DNA from 4 places in the Streptomyces sp. DT224 genome. Region 4 is predicted to be linked to each of the others. Evidence: riboswitches for the same ligand, from Rfam matches in the RefSeq annotation. Region 4 holds a riboswitch; each other region holds the start of a gene.

Region 1 (4,943 bases), on a different contig from region 4:
TCGGACGCCGCGTCGTACACCGGGGCGAACTGCCGGCACGGGCCGCACCAGGAAGCCCAGAAGTCGATCAGGACGAACTCGTTGTCGCTGACGACCTGGTCGAAGTTTTCCTTGGTGAGCTCTACGGTGCTCATGCGTTGCTCCCTCTTCCTGTGCCCGTATGAGACGTGTCCGGGTCAACGGTGCCCGATCTCGTGCTATTCCGTGCCTGCCCATGTGGCCGACGCCCACACCCCCCGCCAGAATGAGCCGCATGACACATGGAGCGGAGCCCGTCGAGTACGACGTCGTGGTCATCGGAGCAGGTCCGGTGGGTGAGAACGTGGCGGACCGGGCCCGGGCCGCCGGGCTGACCACCGCGGTGGTCGAGTCGGAGCTGATCGGCGGTGAGTGCTCCTACTGGGCGTGCATGCCGAGCAAGGCGCTCCTGCGACCCGTGGTCGCCCGCGCCGACGCCCGCCGCGTCCCCGGCCTGAGCGGCGCCGTCCAGGGACCGCTGGACGCCGCCGCCGTCCTCGCCCACCGCGACGAGTACGCCTCGCACTGGAAGGACGACGGGCAGGTCGCCTGGCTCGACGGGATCGGGGCCGACATCTTCCGCGGCCACGGCCGGCTGACCGGCGTCAAGCAGGTCACCGTCACCGCGCCCGACGGCACGGAGCACCGGCTCACCGCCCGGCACGCCGTCGCCGTCTGCACGGGCAGCAGGGCCGTGGTCCCCGGCCTGCCCGGCATCGAGGAAGCCCGCCCCTGGACCAGCCGCGAGGCGACGAGCGCCAAGGCGGTCCCCGGCCGGCTCGTCGTGGTGGGCGGGGGAGTCGTCGGCGTCGAGATGGCCACCGTGTGGAACGCGCTCGGCGCGGAGGTCACCATGCTCGTGCGCGGCCAGGGGCTGCTGCCCCGGATGGAGCCGTTCGCCGGCGAGCTGGTCGCCGAGGCGCTCACCGGGGCCGGCGCGGACATCCGTACCGGAGTCTCGGCCACCGCCGTACGCCGCCCGGACGGCGAAGGACCGGTCACCGTGGAACTCGACAACGGCGAGAGCGTCGAGGCCGACGAGGTCCTCTTCGCCACCGGTCGCGCCCCGCGCACCGACGGCCTGGGCCTGGAGACGGTCGGCCTGGAACCCGGCTCCTGGCTCACCGTCGACGACACCTGCCGGGTCGAGGGCACGGACTGGCTCTACGCGGCCGGCGACGTCAACCACCGCGCGCTCCTGACCCACCAGGGCAAGTACCAGGCACGCATCACGGGCGACGCGATCGGGGCCCGCGCGCAGGGCAGGCCACTGGACACCGCCCGCTGGGGCGCCCACGCGGCGACCGCCGACCACGGGGCTGTCCCGCAGGTCGTCTTCACCGACCCGGAGGCCGCCTCGGTGGGCCTCTCCCTGGCCGAGGCGGAACAGGCCGGCCACCGCGTCCGCGCCGTTGACTACGACCTCGCCTCCGTGGCCGGGTCGGGCCTGTACGCGGACGGCTACCGGGGCCGTGCCCGCATGGTGGTGGACCTCGACCGCGAAGTCCTGCTGGGTGTCACCTTCGTCGGCCCCGGCATCGGCGAACTGCTCCACTCGGCGACCATGGCGGTCGCGGGCGAGATCCCCGTCGACCGGTTGTGGCACGTGGTCCCCTCCTACCCGACGATCAGCGAGGTGTGGCTGAGGCTGCTGGAGACGTACCGGGGGTAGCCGGGCCCGGCGGGGCGAGCGGCCGCCCCACGCGCAGGTTCCAGCGCCCCGGCCGGCCGCTCAGCTCCGTCAGCGTGAGCGGGGCGACGTCGAGGCGCCAGAACGCCGGTGGCGGCAGCGCGAGCGCGTGGACCACGGTCGCACGCACCAAGGACGGTTCGGCGACGGCCAGCACCCGGCCGGCACCGCTCAGCGAGTCGAGCCAGGCCCCCGCCCGCGCGCACAGGCCGAGCAGCGACTCGCCGCCGTGCGGGGCGGCCGAGGGGTCGGCCAGCCAGGCGGCCACTTCCGCCGGCTCGCGCGTGCTCACCTCGTCCAGCCGGGCACCCGTCCAGCGGCCCAACTCCCAATCACGAAGCGCGGGTTCGCCCATCGAGCGCAGGCCCAGTGCCGCCGCCGTACGGGCGCACCGCTGGGACGGGCCGTGCACCGCCCGGTCCGCGTCCGGGACGTGTGGTGCGGCCAGTCGTGCCGTACGCACACCCGACACGTCGAGCGTGGCGTCACCGGCGAACCGGGCCTCACGCAACGCCGCGTTCATTGCCGGTGAGATCAGCATCACCCGTACCGTCATACCCGCCCTCAACTCCCGGAACACAGGCCCCGCGGCCCAGCACACCATGGCATCCGGGTCCCACCGGCCGCTTGCAGGGGGCATGGCGGAGCCCGGTGCCCAGGCGGTATGGTCGCGACGACATGACGAGGGTGTGACGGAAGTCCGGTGAGAATCCGGCACGGTCGCGCCACTGTGTACCCGCGCACGCGGGAAGTCAGACCCAGCACCCTCGTCTCAGGCACCACGAACGGGACGCGTGTTCCCACAGGAGGTTCTGCCATGGCACAGAGTGCTGCCCCCGCAACCGGCGCACCCGCCATCACCCCCATCTCCCTGAAGGCCATTGCTCCTTGGGCGGTCTTCTTCGGCATCCTCATGCTGGTCCTGCTCTACTTCGTCGGCGCCGAACAGGGGGCCACGGCCCTCATCTCGGGCGAAGGCGTCCACGAGTGGGTCCACGACGGCCGTCACCTGCTCGGTTTCCCCTGCCACTGACCGCCCCACCGGCTGATCCAGGGGAATCCCTCATGAACTCCATATCTGTCAGAGCCCTGTTGATCCGCGGCATGCTCGCCGGACTGGCCGCGGGGGCGCTCGCGCTGCTCGTCGCCTACTTCCTCGGCGAGTCCAGGGTCGACGCGGCCATCGCCATCGAAGAGGCCGCGCACAGCGCCCACGGCCACCACCACGGCGCCGGCGAGGAACTCGTCAGCAGGGGCGTGCAGTCCACCGCCGGCCTGGCCACCGGGGTGCTCGTCTTCGGCGTCGCGGCCGGCGGCATCGCCGCGCTCGTCTTCTGCTATGCGCTGGGCAGGATGGGCCGGTTCGGCCCCAGGGTCACGGCCGCGCTGATCTCGGGCGCCGCGCTGCTCAGCGTGTACGTCGTGCCGTTCCTGAAGTACCCGGCCAACCCGCCGGCCGTCGGCAACCCCGACACCATCGGCGAACGCACCGCGCTGTTCTTCCTGATGGTCGCCCTCAGCGTGCTGCTCGCGGTCGCCGCCGTCATCGCCGGCAGGCGGCTGGCACGCCGCCTGGGCAACTGGAACGCGACGGTCGCGGCGGCGGCCGGCTACGTCCTGCTGATCGCCCTCGCCTATGTGTTCCTGCCCTCGTTCAACGAGGTCGGCACGGACTTCCCGGCCACGCTGCTGTGGCAGTTCCGGCTGGCCACGCTCGCGGTGCAGGCCACGCTGTGGACCGCGTTCGGCCTGCTCTTCGGCCACCTCACCGAACGGCTGCTGGTGCCGAGGGCCGACGCGCTCGCGGACGGCCGGACGAACCGGACGGCCGCCGCCGTGGGCTGACGGCCGCCGTGGACGAGGCGACGGGCGGAGCCCGCCGGGTGGGTCACCGGCAGGCTCCGCCCGTCCTACGCCGCCCACTCGACCAGGTAGTACGTGAGCGAGGCGTCCTCGCCCACGAGGCGCATCCCGGCCGCCGCCATGACCCGCTGCGAGGGGATGTTGCCCGTGTCGGCGTCCCCGCGCACCCGGGCGACGCCCTGTCCCCGCGCGAACCGGAGCAGCGCCCGCAGCGCCTCGGAGGCATAGCCCCGTCCGCGCGCCGACTCCACGAGCCCGTACCCGATCGTGACGCCGCCCCGCTCGTCCGGCGCCCCGTGGAAGCCGATGCCGCCGATGACCACACCATCGGCCCGGAGCCGTATCTCGTACGAGCAGAACGGGGTGGGGTCGCCGGTGTCCGCGCAGGTCGTGAGGAAGCGCGAGGCGGCGCCCCGCTCGCCGGGGGAGGGGTAGCCGGGAGCCCAGCGCGCCCCGGCCGGCGGCGAACCCGCGGCGACGTGCTCGGCGTCGGCGGGGCTCATGGGGTGCAGGAACAGGCGCGGCGTCTCAAGGTCGTTCATGGTCCTGTGGAGTATCACGTGGCCGCCGTTCCCGGCACCTGGAATATGGCGGGTGCCGGGACGCGCTCACGCCGGCCCGAGGTCACCGGACAGCGCTGCCGCCAGCCGCAGCTGTGTGTCCGCCTCGGCCTGCCGCCCCTGGCGCTCCAGGGTCCGGCCGAGCATCAGGCGGGCGTAGTGCTCCACCGGATCGCGCTCCAGAACCGCGCGAAGCTCCGTCTCGGCCCGCCCGAGGCTCGCCGAGTGGTAGTAGGCGCGGGCCAGCAGCAGCCGGGGCGCGACCTGCTCCGGGACCTCCGCGACGAGGCCGTCCAGGATGCGTGCCGCGGTCGTGTACTCCTTCGCGTCGAAGAAGAATCCCGCGCGCTCCCAGCGCTCGGCGGCGGTTCCGAACTCGTAGTAGCTGTCGCTCATGTCGTCTCCTCGGCCGGGCGGGTGTCCGATCCGCACAACACCGATAGGTGGTTTAACATTCCACTAATCATCCGGCGTGGGTGCCACCCGCCCCCGCCCGCAGCGGAATAGGTTGAGCGCCATGAGCAATCTCGATCGCCAGGCCGTCCCCACCGTCTGCGGGGGCCGGGGTTTCGTCGTCGCGGAGCCCGTACGCGAACTGCTGGCCCCGCGCACGGTGCGGCTCGGCGAGTCCACCGAGGTCCGCAGGCTGCTGCCCAACCTGGGCCGCCGGATGGTCGGTGCCTGGGCCTTCGTGGACCACTACGGCCCCGACGACATCGCCGACGAACCCGGGATGCAGGTGCCGCCGCACCCCCACATGGGCCTCCAGACCGTCAGCTGGCTGCACGAGGGCGAGGTCCTGCACCGCGACA
Region 2 (4,943 bases), on a different contig from region 4:
GAGCTGGCCCGGCTCTTCGCCCTGCGCCGGGTGGCGCGCGACAGCGGGGACCTCCTCGCGGCCGGGTATCTGAGCACCGGTCAGGCCGAGGCGCTGACGGACCACATCGAACGGCTCATCGACGCGGTGGCCCCCCACCTTCCGGAACTCGCCGACTCCTTCGCCTTCCCCGACGAGATGCTGGCCGACTGGCCGATCACGGGCGCCGGTTACGCCGACGCGTACGACGATCCGGAGGCCCACTGGCACGCGGAGGCGAGGCGATGAGGGGCACACGGGCGTGCCGTGCGGAACGCGCCCTGCAGGGGCTCGGGGCGGGGGCCGTCCTCCTCGCCTACTGGACGACCGTCGCCCTGTTCGCGCGGTGGACCGGGGCGTCCCGGCCGGGCGTAGGCGAATCGGTTCGCCGCAAGGCGTAACCGGAGCGGCGCTGTTCAGTTGTTCCGGCGTCGGGGCCGTGCGCGCCGGCGCCGGACACCCCACGCGGGTGAGCACGAGGAAAGGAAGAACCATGAGCACGATCCACCCCCGCATCACCGACGTACTCAGCCGTACCTTCAGGGTGCCCGTGGCCGAGATCCTTCCGGACTCCACGATGGACAGCCTGGACATGGACTCCCTGGCGGCCGCCGAGTTCGCCGTCGTCCTCCGGGAGACCACCGGGGTCGAGCTGGACACCGGCATCCTGACCCGGGGGACCACCCTCGCCGAGCTCACGGAGCACCTCGACACGGCGGCGGGCGTCGCCCGATGAGGACACCGGCCATCGCCGTCACGGGTCTCGGCATGATCACCCCGGTCGGCAACGACACGGAATCCACCTGGGACGGGGTGTGCGCCGCGGTGAGCCCGGCCCGCACCGTCCCCGCGCTCGCCGGGTGCGCGATCGACTTCGCCTGCATGGTCGACGGCATCGACCTGGACGCCGAGATCGGCCGCCGTACGGCCTTCCGGATGGGCCGGTACGTCAAGTTCGCGGTCCTGGCCGCACGGGAGGCCGTCGCCGACGCCGGGCTCGACCCGTCCGGCTGGGACGGCAGCCGGGTCGCGGTCGTCGTCGGCACCAGCAGCGGCGGCTCCGCGCACCTCACCGACCAGGCGCTGGTCCTCGAGCGGAGGGGGCCGGAGGCGATCTCGCCGGCCGGTGTCCTGCTGACCATCCCCAACATGCCCGCCGCCGAGATCGCGATCGAGATGCGGGCCACCGGCCCCAGCATGGCCCCCTGCACCGCCTGTTCGTCGGGCGTCACCGCACTGTCCGTCGCCCGCGACCTGCTGGTGACCGGGCAGTGCGACGTGGCCGTCGCGGGGGCGACCGAGTCGACCGTCTTCCCGGTCGCCATGACCGGCTTCGCCCGCTCAGGAGCGGCCGCCCGCGCGGACGGCGACCTGTCCCGGCTCAGCCGGCCCTTCGCCGCCGACCGCGCCGGACTCGTCATGGGCGAGGGTGCCGCCGTCATGGTGCTGGAACGCGCCGCCGACGCGGAGGCCAGAGGCGTCGAACCCCGGGCCCTGCTCGCCGGCACCGGAGCCACCACGGACGCCCACCACCCCACCAGCCCGCACCCCGACGGGCGGGTCGCCCGGGCCGCCGTCGAGGCCGCGCTGCGGAACGCGGGCTGGCGGGCGGAGGAGGTGGAGCACGTCAACGCGCACGGCACCGCGACCGTGCGCAATGACGCCGCCGAGGCCGCGCTGATCAGCCGGATGTACCCGCACCGGCCGCCCGTCACCGCCCCCAAGGGGGTGCTCGGGCACTGCATGGGCGCGGCCGGGGCGATCGAGGCGGGGCTGACGATCCTCACCCTCCAGCGCGGGGTCGTTCCGCCGGTCGCGAACCTGGACGCCCCCGCGCCCGGGTTCGACATCGACTGCGTCACCAAGGTGCCGCTGGTGCGGCCCGTCCACCGGGCCGTCAGCCACTCCTTCGGCTTCGGCGGGCACAACGCGGTGGTGGCCCTGCAACGCCCCTGAGCCCCCGGGGGCGGCGCTGAACCGCGTGGGACGCCCGTGGTAGCGTCCCCGGAGCCAGTCGAACTCCACGTAGGGGTCAGGGAATCCGGTGCGAATCCGGAACTGACGCGCAGCGGTGAGGGGGACGGGCGGGGCCACGGCCACTGGAAGACCACCGTCTCCCGGGAAGGCGTCCCGTCCGAGCGAACCCGAGTCCGAAGACCTGCTGGCGACCGCCGTCCGGGACCGGGCGGCGGACACCGTACAGCGGGTCCCGCGCATGGGCCCAGAGACGCCGAGGTACCCCGTGCCGCCGATATCCGGCCCCGCCCGTTCCGCCGCCCTGCTCACCGCCGCGCTCCTGCTGCTGACGGCCTGCGGGGGAAGCCCGCCCGAAGCGGCCGGAGGCAAGGGCACGGCGGACGGCTATCCGGTCACCCTCAAGAACTGCGGGCGCACCGTCACCGTGCGGGCCGCGCCGCGCCGCGCGGTCTCCGTCGACCAGGGCACGACGGAGATCCTGCTCTCGCTCGGCCTCGCCGACCGGATCGCCGCCACCGCCACCTGGACCGACCCGGTGATGAAGGGCCTGGAGAAGGCCAACACGGGCGTGCAGCGGCTCACCGACAACCGGCCCTCCTCCGAGAAGGTCCTCGACCAGGAGCCCGACTTCGTCGCCGCCGACTTCGAGTCGACCCTCGCCAAGGGCGGCGTCGCCCCGCGCGAACAGTTCGAGGAGCTGGGCGTCCCCACCTACGTCGCGCCCGCCGACTGCACGGCCAAGGACAACACCAAGGACGGCGACGGCGTCCGCACCGGCGCCCTCACCATGGACAGCGTCTACGGCGAAGTACGCGACCTGGCCCGGGTGTTCGGCGTGCCCGAGCGTGGCGAGAAGCTGGTCGCGCGGCTCCGCGCCCGGATCCGCGAGGCCGCCGACGGCGTCGACGGATCCGGTACCTCCGTCCTGTACTGGTTCGCCAACTCCGAGTCCCCCTATCTGGCGGGCTGCTGCGGGGCGCCGGGCATCATCACCCGGGAGCTCGGCCTGAAGAACGTCTTCGACGACACGCACGAGGAATGGCCGCAGATCAACTGGGAGACCGTCGCCGACCGCGACCCGGACGTGCTGGTCATCGGCGACCTCACCCGCACGTCGCAGACCGCGGAGAGCGCCGCCGGGAAGATCGCCTTCCTGGAGTCCAACCCCGTCACGAAGAAGATGGACGCCGTACGCCACAAGCGCTACGTCCTGCTCAGCGGCCAGGCCATGAACCCGACCATCCGCACGGTCGAGGGCGTGGAGCTGGTGGCCGCCGGGCTGCGGGCGTCCGGGCTCGCGGGGTGACGGCCACCGACCGGCTCACCGCACCGCGCGAGAAGGCGACGGAGACCACCGGGTCCGTCCGCCCCCGCCGCCTGCGCGGCGGCCTCCTGTGGACCGGCGGCGTTCTGCTGCTCGCGCTGTCCGTCGCGGTCGCCGTCACCATCGGGCCGGCCCGGATCTCCGTCGTGGACGTCTGGTCCGCCGTCGCCGCGCACCTCGGCATCGGCGAGGCCCGGCTCAGTCCGATCCGCGACGGCATCATCTGGAACCTGCGTATGCCGCGCACCCTGCTCGCCGCCGTCTGCGGGGCGGGTCTCGCGGTCTGCGGGACCGTCATGCAGTCCCTGCTGCGCAACCCGCTCGCCGACCCGTTCGTCCTCGGCGTCTCCTCCGGCGCGTCCACGGGAGCGGTCCTGGTCGTCGTGCTCGGTGCCGGCGGGGGCGCGGTGTCGCTGCCGGCCGGGGCGTTCATCGGGGCGCTCTGCTCGTTCGCGCTGGTGATGCTGCTCAGCCATACCCTGGGCGGCTCCACCGACCGGGTCGTGCTGGCCGGGGTCGCCGCGATGCAGCTGTTCTCGGCACTGACCTCGTTCGTCGTCATGACGGCCGCCGACGCCGAGCAGACCCGGGGCGTGCTGTTCTGGCTGCTCGGCTCGCTCGGCGGGGTGGGCTGGACCGATGTGTGGATCTGCTCCGCCGTTCTCGCCGGCAGCCTGCTGGTCTGCCTGGGCCACGCCCGTACGCTCGACGCCTTCGCCTTCGGGCAGGACGCGGCCGCCGCCCTCGGGGTGAACGTCGCACGCGTCCGCACCGTCCTGCTCTGCACGACCGCGCTGCTGACCGCCGCGCTCGTCAGCTCGGCCGGGGCCATCGGATTCGTCGGGCTGGTCTTGCCGCACGCCGCCCGCGCCCTCACCGGCTCGGGCCACCGCAGGCTGCTGCCGGTCACCGCGCTCGCCGGAGCCGTCTTCCTGGTCTGGGTCGACACGCTCGCCCGGACCGTCCTCGACCCGCAGGAGGTCCCGGTGGGCGTCGTCACCGCCCTCATCGGCGTGCCCGCCTTCGTCGCCGTCCTCTACCGCACCGGGCGGCCCGCGTGACCGGGACGGCCGCGGAGGGCCTGCGGGCCGCAGGAGTCAGCCGCGAGGCGGGCGGCCGCGTCCTGCTGGACGGTGTGACGCTGGCCCCGGAACCGGGCACGACGGTGGGCCTGATCGGCCCCAACGGCTCCGGCAAGTCCACGCTGCTGCGCATCCTCGCCGGGGTCCTCGCCCCGCACGCGGGCGTCGTCACGCTGGACGGCGACCCCCTCACGGCCGTCGGCCGCCGCGCCGTGGCCCGGCGCGTCGCGGTCGTCGACCAGCACGCCGTCACCCAGGACGAGCTGAGCGTCCTGGACGTCGTACGCCTGGGCCGCATCCCGCACCGGCGTGCCTGGTCGGCGCCGACGGACGCGGACGCGGCGGCGGTGGACGAGGCCCTGGAACGCACCGGGCTCACCGGCCGGCGCGATCAGTCCTGGCACACGCTCTCCGGCGGGGAGCGCCAGCGCGTCCAGATCGCCCGCGCGCTCGCCCAGCGACCGCGTGAACTCCTGCTGGACGAACCGACCAACCACCTGGACATCCAGCACCAGCTGGAACTGCTCTCCCTGGTCGCCTCG
Region 3 (4,943 bases), on a different contig from region 4:
GTGTGAACGGCATCGCGCTCGGCGTCTTCATCTTCTTCTTCCTGGCCGTCACGGTCATGGGCTTCCTGGCCGCCCGCTGGCGCAGGGCCGAGAACGAGGCCACCCTGGACGAATGGGGCCTGGGCGGACGGTCGTTCGGCACCTGGGTCACCTGGTTCCTGCTCGGCGGCGACCTCTACACCGCGTACACCTTCGTCGCCGTGCCCGCGGCGATCTACGCGGCCGGCGCGTCCGGCTTCTTCGCGGTGCCGTACACCATCCTGGTGTACCCGCTGATCTTCACGTTCCTGCCCCGCCTGTGGTCGGTCTCGCACAAGCACGGGTACGTCACCACCTCGGACTTCGTCCGCGGCCGGTTCGGCTCGAAGGGTCTTTCGCTGGCCGTCGCGGTCACCGGCATCCTCGCCACCATGCCGTACATCGCGCTCCAACTCGTCGGCATCCAGGCGGTGCTGGACGTGATGGGCGTCGGCGGCGGCGAGAACACCAACTGGTTCGTCAAGGACCTGCCGCTGCTGATCGCGTTCGCGGTGCTCGCCGCGTACACCTACTCCTCGGGACTGCGGGCGCCCGCGCTGATCGCGTTCGTCAAGGACGGGCTGATCTACCTGGTCATCGCCGTGGCGATCATCTACATCCCGATCAAGCTGGGCGGCTTCGACGACATCTTCGCCTCCGCCCAGGACAAGTTCACCAAGGCGGGCGCGGGCGGTCTCGCGCCCGCTGCGGCCGGCCAGTGGGGTTACGCCACGCTGGCGCTCGGGTCCGCGCTCGCGCTGTTCATGTACCCGCACTCGATCACGGCGACGCTCTCCAGCCGCAGTCGTGAGGTGATCCGCCGCAACACCACCATCCTGCCGCTGTACTCGCTGATGCTGGGCCTGCTCGCGCTGCTCGGCTTCATGGCGATCGCCGCCGGCGTGAAGGTGGACAACGGCCAGCTCGCCATCCCGCAGCTGTTCGAGAACATGTTCCCCGACTGGTTCGCGGGGGTGGCGTTCGCCGCGATCGGCATCGGCGCCCTGGTGCCGGCCGCGATCATGTCCATCGCCGCGGCGAACCTGTTCACGCGCAACATCTACAAGGACTTCCTGAAGCCGGACGCGACGCCCGAGCAGGAGACCAAGGTCTCCAAGCTGGTCTCGCTGCTGGTCAAGGTCGGCGCGCTCGCCTTCGTCCTCACCATGGACAAGACCGTCGCGATCAACTTCCAGCTGCTGGGCGGGATCTGGATCCTCCAGACGATGCCGGCGCTGGTGGGCGGACTGTTCACCCGGTGGTTCCACCGCTGGGCGCTGATCGCCGGCTGGGCGGCCGGCATGATCTACGGGACGGCTGCCGCGTACGGGGTCGCCAGCCCGACGCAGAAGCACTTCGGCGGGTCCTCCAAGGAGATCCCGGGCCTCGGCGAGATCGGCTACATCGGCCTCACCGCCTTCGTGCTGAACGTCGTGGTCGTCGTCGTCCTCACCTTCGTCCTGAACGCCGTGAAGGCGCCCGTAGGCACCGACGAGACCTCCCCGGGCGACTACACCGGGGACGTGGGCGACCCGGGTGTCCAGGAGAAGCTGCCGCCGGCCACGGCGGGGGCGCCGGGCGGTCACTGACCGCACACCTTTACCGCACGCGACACAACATGTGGGGGCCGTCCGGCAGGGCGGCCCCCACATGTATGCTCATGCTCGCTGTCGCCGCAGGGGAATCCGGTGTGAATCCGGAACTGTCCCGCAACGGTGTATGCGGTGCGCGTTCGCGCATCCGTGGAGTCCGAGGACCTGCCGACAGCGCATCCGGCTCGACCGAACCGGATGCCCTGACGTCCGGGCCTCGTGGGATGGGCCGGTGGACGCCGCACGGAGTGCCGCCCCGCCCGGGCCCCCTCCTGCCCGGCTGCCCCCGCGCTCCCCGCCGGACCGGAGCCGAGCGAGGGAGAGCACCACGTGACCATCGCGCCAGCCGATCCGGCCTCAGCGCCGAAGACGGCCGAGTCCGAAGCCACCGGACCCGCGAGCGACGGACCGGGCACCGCACTGCTGCGGACCCTGACCGACCTCACCGCCGATCTGCCCGACACCGACCCCGGACGCGTCGCCGCCGCCGCCCTGCGCGGCCGCAACGCCCGGTCGGACGAGGCCGAGCTGCGCTCGCTGGCCACCGAGGCCGCGGCGGGCCTCATCGCCGAGGACCCCGCCTACTCCCGGCTCGCCGCCCGCCTGCTCACCCGGACCATCGCGGACGAGGCCGCGGGCCAGGGCGCCACCTCGTTCTCCGCGTCCGTCGCCGTGGGCCACCGCGAGGGCCTGATCGCGGACCGGACCGCCGAGTTCGTGACGCTGCACGCGGGGGCGCTGGACGCCCTGGTCGAGCGGTCCCTCGCCGACGGGGCCGACGACCGCTTCGGCTACTTCGGACTGCGCACCCTGCACAGCCGCTACCTGCTGCGCCACCCGATCACCCGCCAGGTCATCGAGACCCCCCAGCACTTCATGCTCCGGGTCGCCTCCGGGCTCGCCGAGGACACCTCCGGGCGCGCGCTGGACGAGGTCGCCGCGCTGTACGGGCTGATGAGCCGGCTGGACTACCTGCCGTCCTCGCCGACGCTCTTCAACTCCGGCACCCGCCACCCGCAGATGTCGTCCTGCTACCTGCTCGACTCGCCGCTGGACGAGCTGGACTCGATCTACGACCGCTACCACCAGGTGGCCCGCCTCTCGAAGCACGCGGGCGGCATCGGCCTCTCGTACTCCCGCGTCCGCGCCCGGGGCTCCCTGATCCGGGGCACCAACGGGCACTCCAACGGCATCGTGCCGTTCCTCAAGACGCTCGACGCCTCCGTCGCGGCCGTGAACCAGGGCGGCCGGCGCAAGGGCGCCGCCGCGGTCTACCTGGAGACCTGGCACGCGGACATCGAGGAGTTCCTGGAGCTCCGCGACAACACGGGCGAGGACCAGCGGCGCACGCACAACCTGAACCTGGCGCACTGGATCCCGGACGAGTTCATGCGCCGCGTGGACGCGGACACCGCCTGGTCGCTGTTCTCCCCGGCCGACGTGCCCGAGCTCGTGGACCTGTGGGGCGACGCGTTCGACGCCGCGTACCGGGCGGCCGAGGCGAAGGGCCTGGCCCGCAAGACCATGCCGGCCCGCGAGCTGTACGGCCGGATGATGCGGACCCTGGCGCAGACCGGCCAGGGCTGGATGACGTTCAAGGACGCCTCCAACCGCACGGCGAACCAGACCGCCGAGCCGGGCAGGGTGGTGCACTCCTCGAACCTGTGCACCGAGATCCTGGAGGTCACCGACGACGGCGAGACGGCCGTCTGCAACCTCGGCTCGGTCAACCTCGGCGCGTTCGTCAAGGGCTCCTCGATGGACTGGGAGCGGCTGGACGCCACCGTGCGGACCGCGGTGACCTTCCTCGACCGGGTCGTGGACATCAACTTCTACCCGACCGAGCAGGCCGGCCGGTCCAACGCCCGCTGGCGGCCGGTGGGCCTGGGCGCCATGGGTCTCCAGGACGTCTTCTTCCAGCTGCGGCTGCCCTTCGACTCGCCCGAGGCCCGGGCGCTCTCGACCCGGATCTCCGAGCGCGTCATGCTCGCCGCCTACGAGGCGTCCTGCGACCTCGCGGAGCGGTCGGGCCCGCTGCCCGCCTGGTCGGAGACCCGGGCCGCGCGCGGGGTGCTGCACCCGGACCACTACGCCGTGGAGCTGAACTGGCCGGAGCGCTGGGAGGCGCTGCGGGCCCGGATCGCGAAGACCGGGATGCGCAACTCGCTGCTCCTGGCGATCGCCCCGACCGCGACGATCGCCTCGATCGCGGGGGTCTACGAGTGCATCGAGCCCCAGGTCTCCAACCTCTTCAAGCGGGAGACCCTGAGCGGTGAGTTCCTCCAGGTCAACGGATATCTGGTGGACGAGCTGAAGCGGCTCGGCGTGTGGGACGCGCGGACGCGTGAGGCGCTGCGGGAGTCGAACGGCTCGGTGCAGGGCTTCGCCTGGGTCCCGGCGGACGTGCGGGCGCTGTACCGCACGGCGTGGGAGATCCCGCAGCGCGGCCTGATCGACATGGCGGCGGCCCGTACGCCCTTCCTCGACCAGAGCCAGTCGCTCAACCTGTTCCTGGAGACGCCGACCATCGGCAAGCTCTCCTCGATGTACGCGTACGCCTGGAAGCAGGGCCTGAAGACGACGTACTACCTGCGGTCGCGTCCGGCGACCCGGATCGCCCGTGCCGCGTCCGGGGCCGCGTCGACCGCCGCCCCCATCCCCGTACAGCAGGCGCAGGCTCCCGACGCGGACGCGATCGCCTGTTCCCTGGAGAACCCCGAGTCCTGCGAGGCATGCCAGTAATGAGCACCACCCCCACCGAGAAGAACCTGCTGGACCCGGGCTTCGAGCTCACCCTGCGGCCCATGCGCTACCCGGACTTCTACGAGCGCTACCGGGACGCGATCAAGAACACCTGGCACGTGGAGGAGGTCGACCTCCACTCGGACGTGGCGGACCTCGCCAGGATGACGCCCGCCGAGCAGCACCTGATCGGGCGCCTCGTCGCGTTCTTCGCGACCGGTGACTCGATCGTCGCCAACAACCTGGTGCTGACGCTGTACAAGCACATCAACTCCCCCGAGGCGCGGCTGTATCTGTCGCGGCAGCTGTTCGAGGAGGCCGTGCACGTCCAGTTCTATCTGACGCTGCTCGACACCTACCTGCCCGACCCGGACGACCGCGCGGCGGCGTTCGCGGCCGTGGAGAACATCCCGTCCATCCGCGAGAAGGCGCAGTTCTGCTTCCGGTGGATGGACTCGGTGGAGAAGATCGACCGGCTGGAGTCGAAGGCCGACCGCCGCCGCTTCCTGCTGAACCTGGTCTGCTTCGCCGCGTGCATCGAGGGGCTTTTCTTCTACGGCGCCTTCGCGTACGTGTACTGGTTCCGCTCGC
Region 4 (4,943 bases):
GTGGGTGTGCACGACGGCCTTCGCGTCAGTGTTCCGGTAGACGGCGAGGTGGAGGGGAAGTTCGCTGGTGGGAGCGAGTGTCCCGAAGGTCTGGTTGCCTTCCGGATCGACGCCGGTCAGGTCCTCGGGGCCCAGCTGGTCGTACGCCACTGCGCTGGGGGTGACCAGCACCGTGTCGCCGATCCGCAGCGAGACGTTTCCGGAGGTTCCGACGACCAGGCCCTCGGCCGCCGTGCGGCGCGCCGCGGCGACGACCGCCTCCCATCCCCGGGCGATCGCGTCGTGCTCTCGGTCACTCATACGAAGATCCTTTCCGGCCCCGCCCCGGGCGCCGCCCGGCCACCGCTCCGGGGGTCACCGCAGCGTCCTGCTCAGTTCATCTTCCGTTCACTCAAGTTGCCTACGTTCCACGTGCCAATGACGTCGAACGATTGCCTGGGTAAATGGAACACATCACGCTGCTGCTCGCGATAGTGATCGTGACAGCTCTAGTGTTCGATTTCACGAACGGTTTCCACGACACCGCCAACGCGATGGCCACGACCATCTCGACCGGCGCACTCAAACCCAAGACGGCGGTCGCGATGTCCGCCGTTCTGAATCTGGTCGGCGCGTTCCTGTCCGTGGAGGTCGCCAAGACGATCTCCGGCGGGATCGTCAACGAGGACGGCCTCAGAACCGAGGTCATCTTCGCGGCGCTCGTCGGCGCCATCCTGTGGAATCTTCTGACCTGGCTGGTCGGGCTCCCGTCCAGCTCCTCCCACGCACTGTTCGGCGGCCTCATCGGCGCCGCGGTGATGTCCGCCGGCTGGTCGTCGGTCAACGGGGGCACCGTCGTCACCAAGGTGCTGCTGCCCGCCGTCGCCGCCCCGATCGTGGCCGGCGTGGCCGCGCTCCTGGCCACCCGGCTCACGTACCGGATCGGCGGGAAGATCCGGAACGACGCCCAGGAGAAGGCCACCGCCAAGGGCTACCGGGCCGGCCAGATCGCCTCGGCCGGGCTCGTCTCGCTCGCCCACGGCACCAACGACGCGCAGAAGACCATGGGCATCATCACTCTCGCCCTGGTCACCGGCGGCGTCCTCTCCCCCGGCTCCAACCCGCCGGTCTGGGTCATCGTCAGCGCCGGCCTGGCCATCGCGCTCGGCACGTACCTCGGCGGCTGGCGCATCATCCGCACCATGGGCAGCGGCCTGACCGAACTGAAGCCCCCGCAGGGCTTCGCCGCCCAGACCAGCGCGGCCACCGTCATCCTGGCCTCCTCGCACCTCGGCTTCTCCCTCTCCACCACGCAGTCCTGCTCCGGGGCCGTGATGGGCGCGGGCCTCGGCCGGGCCGGGGGTGTGGTCCGCTGGTCCACCGCCACCCGGATGTTCGTCGCCTGGGGCCTGACCCTGCCGGCGGCCGGTCTGGTCGGCGCGGGTGCGGAGTTCCTGACGAAGCAGGGCACCTGGGGCGTCGTGGTCGTCGCGGCCCTCCTGGTCGCCGGTTCCGGGGCGATCTGGGTGCTCTCGCGCCGCACGCCCGTCGGCCACGGCGATGTCGCGCCCGGCACCGAGGACGCCGCCCCGGCCGAGCCCGCGGGTGTCGTCACCCAGGCCATCGCGGCCGTGAGCCCGCCGCCCACCGCGGCCCAGGCGCACGACCTCGCCGCCACCATTCCGGCGCCCGCCGGTCCCGTCGCCGCCGATCCGGCCCGACCCGCCACGGTCTGACAGACCCCGGTACTCCGGTAAGGACACCCCGTATGAACATCGACTGGGCAGCTCTGGGCACCGTCTTCGGCGTCTCCCTCGTCACCACCGTCGCCCTGGTGGGCCTCTTCACGCTCGGCATCGTCGGCCTCTCCAAGCAGCCGGAGCCGGCTGCCGGGGGCGGTCCGGCGGGCTCCTCGCTCCTGCTGGCGCGCGCCGGGGCGTACGTCTGCTTCGGGCTGTGCGCGGCGGCGGTCGCGTACGGGATCTATCTGATCGTCGCCTGACGCACCGCCTCCCCCGGGCCGGACGCACCTCGTGCGCGTCCGGCCCGATGTGCGTCCGCCCCCACCGTGCCGCCGCAGGTCAACGGCGAGTTGACGGGCGTTCGCGGGGCGTGGTGGACTGCCGGAGCCATTACGGCGACAGCAGAGGAAGCCGGTGCGAATCCGGCGCGGTCCCGCCACTGTCACCGGGGAGCGGTCCCCCACCGCACGTCACGGCCCGCGCGAGCGGGCTGGAAGACCGGGGTCCCGCCGATCCGGAAGCCAGGAGACTCTCGTCGCCGTCACGTCGAACCAGGGCGCGGACCCTGAGTGAGGACATACCGCCATGCCCGGCTGCCGTGCGACCTTCTCCCCACGCCCTCTGTCGGCAGCCTCGGGTGCGGTCGGCTGAACCGTGCGTGCCGATCGCATCTACGCGTACGGCGCCACCGCCGGCCTGATCGCCGACCTGCTGCTCGGTGACCCCCGCAGGGGGCACCCGGTCGCCGCCTTCGGGCGGGCCGCCGCGGCCGTCGAGGACCGGCTCTGGCGCGACCATCGCGGCCGGGGCGCCCTGCACACCCTGATCTGCGCGGGGGGCGCCGCCGGGAGCGCCGCGCTCGCCGCCCGCGCCCTGCGCCGCCGTCCCGTCGCCTCCGTGGCCCTGACCGCCGCCGCCACCTGGTTCGTCGTCGGCGGTACGTCGCTGGGGCGCGAGGCCCGGGCCATCGGCGGGGCGCTCGCCGCCGGCGACATCGAGTCGGCCCGGGAGCGGCTGCCCCACCTGTGCGGGCGCGACCCACAGGCGCTGGACGGCCCCGGGATCGCGCGTGCCGTGGTGGAGTCCGTCGCCGAGAACACCTCGGACGCCGTGGTCGGCGCCCTCGTCTGGGGCGCCCTCGCCGGGGTCCCCGGGCTCGTCGGCTTCCGCGCCGCCAACACGCTCGACGCGATGGTCGGCCACAAGTCGCCCCGTTACCTGCGGTACGGCTGGGCATCCGCCCGGCTGGACGACCTCGCCGGCTGGCCCGGAGCCCGGCTCACCGCCCTGCTCGCCGTGGCCTCCGGCGGCCGCCCCCGGGAGGCGGTACGGGCCTGGCGGGCCGATGCCGCGAAGCACCCGAGTCCCAATGCGGGGCCCGTGGAGGCGGCGTTCGCCGGGGCGCTCGGCGTACGGCTGGGCGGGACCCTCGCGTACGGGGGGCGCGTCGAGCACCGGCCCGTGCTCAACGGGGAGGCGGGCCGTGCCGTGGAGACCGGGGACATCGAGCGCGCCGTGCGGCTCTCGCGCCGGGTGGGCGTGCTCGCCCTCGGCGTCGGCGTGGCCGCCCGGCTGGGCGCGGGGGCGGTCGCGCGCCGGATCGCGGGACGGACCGGGAGACCTCAAGGACGGAGAACGATATGAGCGGCGGACTGCTGGTCGCCGGAACCACGTCGGACGCGGGCAAGAGCGTCGTCACGGCGGGCATCTGCCGCTGGCTGGTGCGCCGGGGGGTGAAGGTCGCCCCGTTCAAGGCGCAGAACATGTCACTGAACTCCTTCGTCACCCGCGAGGGCGCCGAGATCGGCCGGGCCCAGGCGATGCAGGCCCAGGCCGCCCGCGTCGAACCGACCGCCCTGATGAACCCGGTGCTGCTCAAGCCCGGCGGCGACCGCTCCAGCCAGGTCGTCCTGATGGGGCGGCCGGTCGGCGAGATGAGCGCCCGCGGCTACCACGGCGGACGGCAGGAACAGCTGCTGTCCACCGTCACGGACTGCCTGGAGCAGCTGCGGAGCACGTACGACGCGGTGATCTGCGAGGGCGCCGGCTCACCCGCCGAGATCAACCTGCGGCGTACGGACATCGTGAACATGGGCATCGCCCGGGCCGCGCGCTTTCCGGTCGTGGTGGTCGGGGACATCGACCGGGGCGGGGTCTTCGCCTCCTTCTTCGGCACGACCGCGCTGCTCGCGCCCGAGGACCAGGAGCTGATCGCGGGGTATCTGGTCAACAAGTTCCGGGGCGACGTCTCGCTGCTGGAACCGGGCCTGGACATGCTGCGCGACCTGACGGGCCGTCCCGCATACGGGGTGCTGCCCTTCGCTCACGGGCTCGGCATCGACGAGGAGGACGGCCTGCGGGTGTCGCTGCGCGGCACCGTACGCGAGTCGGCGGTCGCCCCGCCGCACGGCGAGGACGTCCTGCGCGTCGCCGTGTGCGCCATCCCGCTGATGTCGAACTTCACGGACGTGGACGCGCTGGCCGCCGAACCGGGCGTCGTCGTGCGGTTCGTGGACCGGGCCGAGGAGCTGGCCGACGCCGACCTCGTCATCGTGCCGGGCACCCGGGGCACCGTGAAGGCGCTCGCCTGGCTGCGCGAACGCGGGCTCGCCGACGCGCTGCGGCGGCGCGCCGCCGAGGGCCGGCCGGTGCTCGGCATCTGCGGCGGCTACCAGATCCTCGGGGAGCACATCGAGGACGAGGTCGAGTCGCGCGCCGGGCGGGTCGACGCGCTCGGCCTGCTGCCCGTGCGCGTCCGCTTCGACCGCGAGAAGACCCTCGCCCGGCCGTCCGGCCAGGCGCTCGGCGCGCCCGTCGAGGGGTACGAGATCCATCACGGCGTCGCCGAAGTGGGCGGCGGGGAGCCGTTCCTGACGGACGGCCGGGGCACCCCGCTGGACGGCTGCCGGTCCGGTGCCGTCTGGGGCACCCACTGGCACGGTTCGCTGGAGAGCGACGCCTTCCGCCGCCTCTTCCTGGCCGAGGTCGCCCGGCTCACCGGCCGCCGCTTCGTGCCCGCGCCCGACACCTGCTTCGCCGGCCTGCGCGAGGAACAGCTCGACCGCCTCGGCGACCTGATCGAGGAACACGCGGACACCGACGCGCTGTGGCGGCTCATCGAGTCGGGCGCGCCGTCCGGTCTGCCGTTCATCCCGCCGGGAGCGCCCGCCACCCCCGTCAAGGAGGCCCTGTGAGTACGCCTTACCCCTTCACCGCCATCGT

Evidence for each region. Region 4 has a riboswitch for cobalamin ahead of ACLQ2N_RS18510 (cobalamin biosynthesis protein). Riboswitches for the same ligand answer to the same signal wherever they lie in the genome.
Region 1: another riboswitch for cobalamin. It lies ahead of ACLQ2N_RS29010 (CbtB domain-containing protein); the one in region 4 lies ahead of ACLQ2N_RS18510 (cobalamin biosynthesis protein).
Region 2: another riboswitch for cobalamin. It lies ahead of ACLQ2N_RS11675 (ABC transporter substrate-binding protein); the one in region 4 lies ahead of ACLQ2N_RS18510 (cobalamin biosynthesis protein).
Region 3: another riboswitch for cobalamin. It lies ahead of ACLQ2N_RS00825 (ribonucleoside-diphosphate reductase subunit alpha); the one in region 4 lies ahead of ACLQ2N_RS18510 (cobalamin biosynthesis protein).

The regions. Positions count from the first base shown of each region.
Region 1 is NZ_JBNCLI010000012.1:213,984-218,926, forward strand. Features, by position in the region: gene trxA (thioredoxin) at 1-134, opposite strand, end outside; gene ACLQ2N_RS29000 (dihydrolipoyl dehydrogenase family protein) at 254-1,690, shown strand; gene ACLQ2N_RS29005 (histidine phosphatase family protein) at 1,647-2,264, opposite strand; adenosylcobalamin (AdoCbl) riboswitch at 2,389-2,480, shown strand; gene ACLQ2N_RS29010 (CbtB domain-containing protein) at 2,526-2,741, shown strand; gene ACLQ2N_RS29015 (CbtA family protein) at 2,774-3,553, shown strand; gene ACLQ2N_RS29020 (GNAT family N-acetyltransferase) at 3,619-4,113, opposite strand; gene ACLQ2N_RS29025 (tetratricopeptide repeat protein) at 4,180-4,527, opposite strand; gene ACLQ2N_RS29030 (pirin family protein) at 4,649-4,943, shown strand, end outside.
Region 2 is NZ_JBNCLI010000004.1:300,708-305,650, forward strand. Features, by position in the region: gene ACLQ2N_RS11660 (acyl-CoA dehydrogenase) at 1-267, shown strand, start outside; gene ACLQ2N_RS11665 (acyl carrier protein) at 512-754, shown strand; gene ACLQ2N_RS11670 (beta-ketoacyl-[acyl-carrier-protein] synthase family protein) at 751-1,974, shown strand; cobalamin riboswitch at 2,028-2,184, shown strand; gene ACLQ2N_RS11675 (ABC transporter substrate-binding protein) at 2,261-3,301, shown strand; gene ACLQ2N_RS11680 (FecCD family ABC transporter permease) at 3,298-4,380, shown strand; gene ACLQ2N_RS11685 (ABC transporter ATP-binding protein) at 4,377-4,943, shown strand, end outside.
Region 3 is NZ_JBNCLI010000001.1:175,393-180,335, reverse strand. Features, by position in the region: gene mctP (monocarboxylate uptake permease MctP) at 1-1,607, shown strand, start outside; cobalamin riboswitch at 1,673-1,797, shown strand; gene ACLQ2N_RS00825 (ribonucleoside-diphosphate reductase subunit alpha) at 1,941-4,352, shown strand; gene ACLQ2N_RS00820 (ribonucleotide-diphosphate reductase subunit beta) at 4,352-4,943, shown strand, end outside.
Region 4 is NZ_JBNCLI010000007.1:49,227-54,169, forward strand. Features, by position in the region: gene ACLQ2N_RS18495 (class II aldolase/adducin family protein) at 1-300, opposite strand, end outside; gene ACLQ2N_RS18500 (inorganic phosphate transporter) at 444-1,715, shown strand; gene ACLQ2N_RS18505 (hypothetical protein) at 1,748-1,981, shown strand; cobalamin riboswitch at 2,127-2,252, shown strand; gene ACLQ2N_RS18510 (cobalamin biosynthesis protein) at 2,376-3,365, shown strand; gene ACLQ2N_RS18515 (cobyric acid synthase) at 3,362-4,915, shown strand; gene ACLQ2N_RS18520 (putative cobaltochelatase) at 4,912-4,943, shown strand, end outside.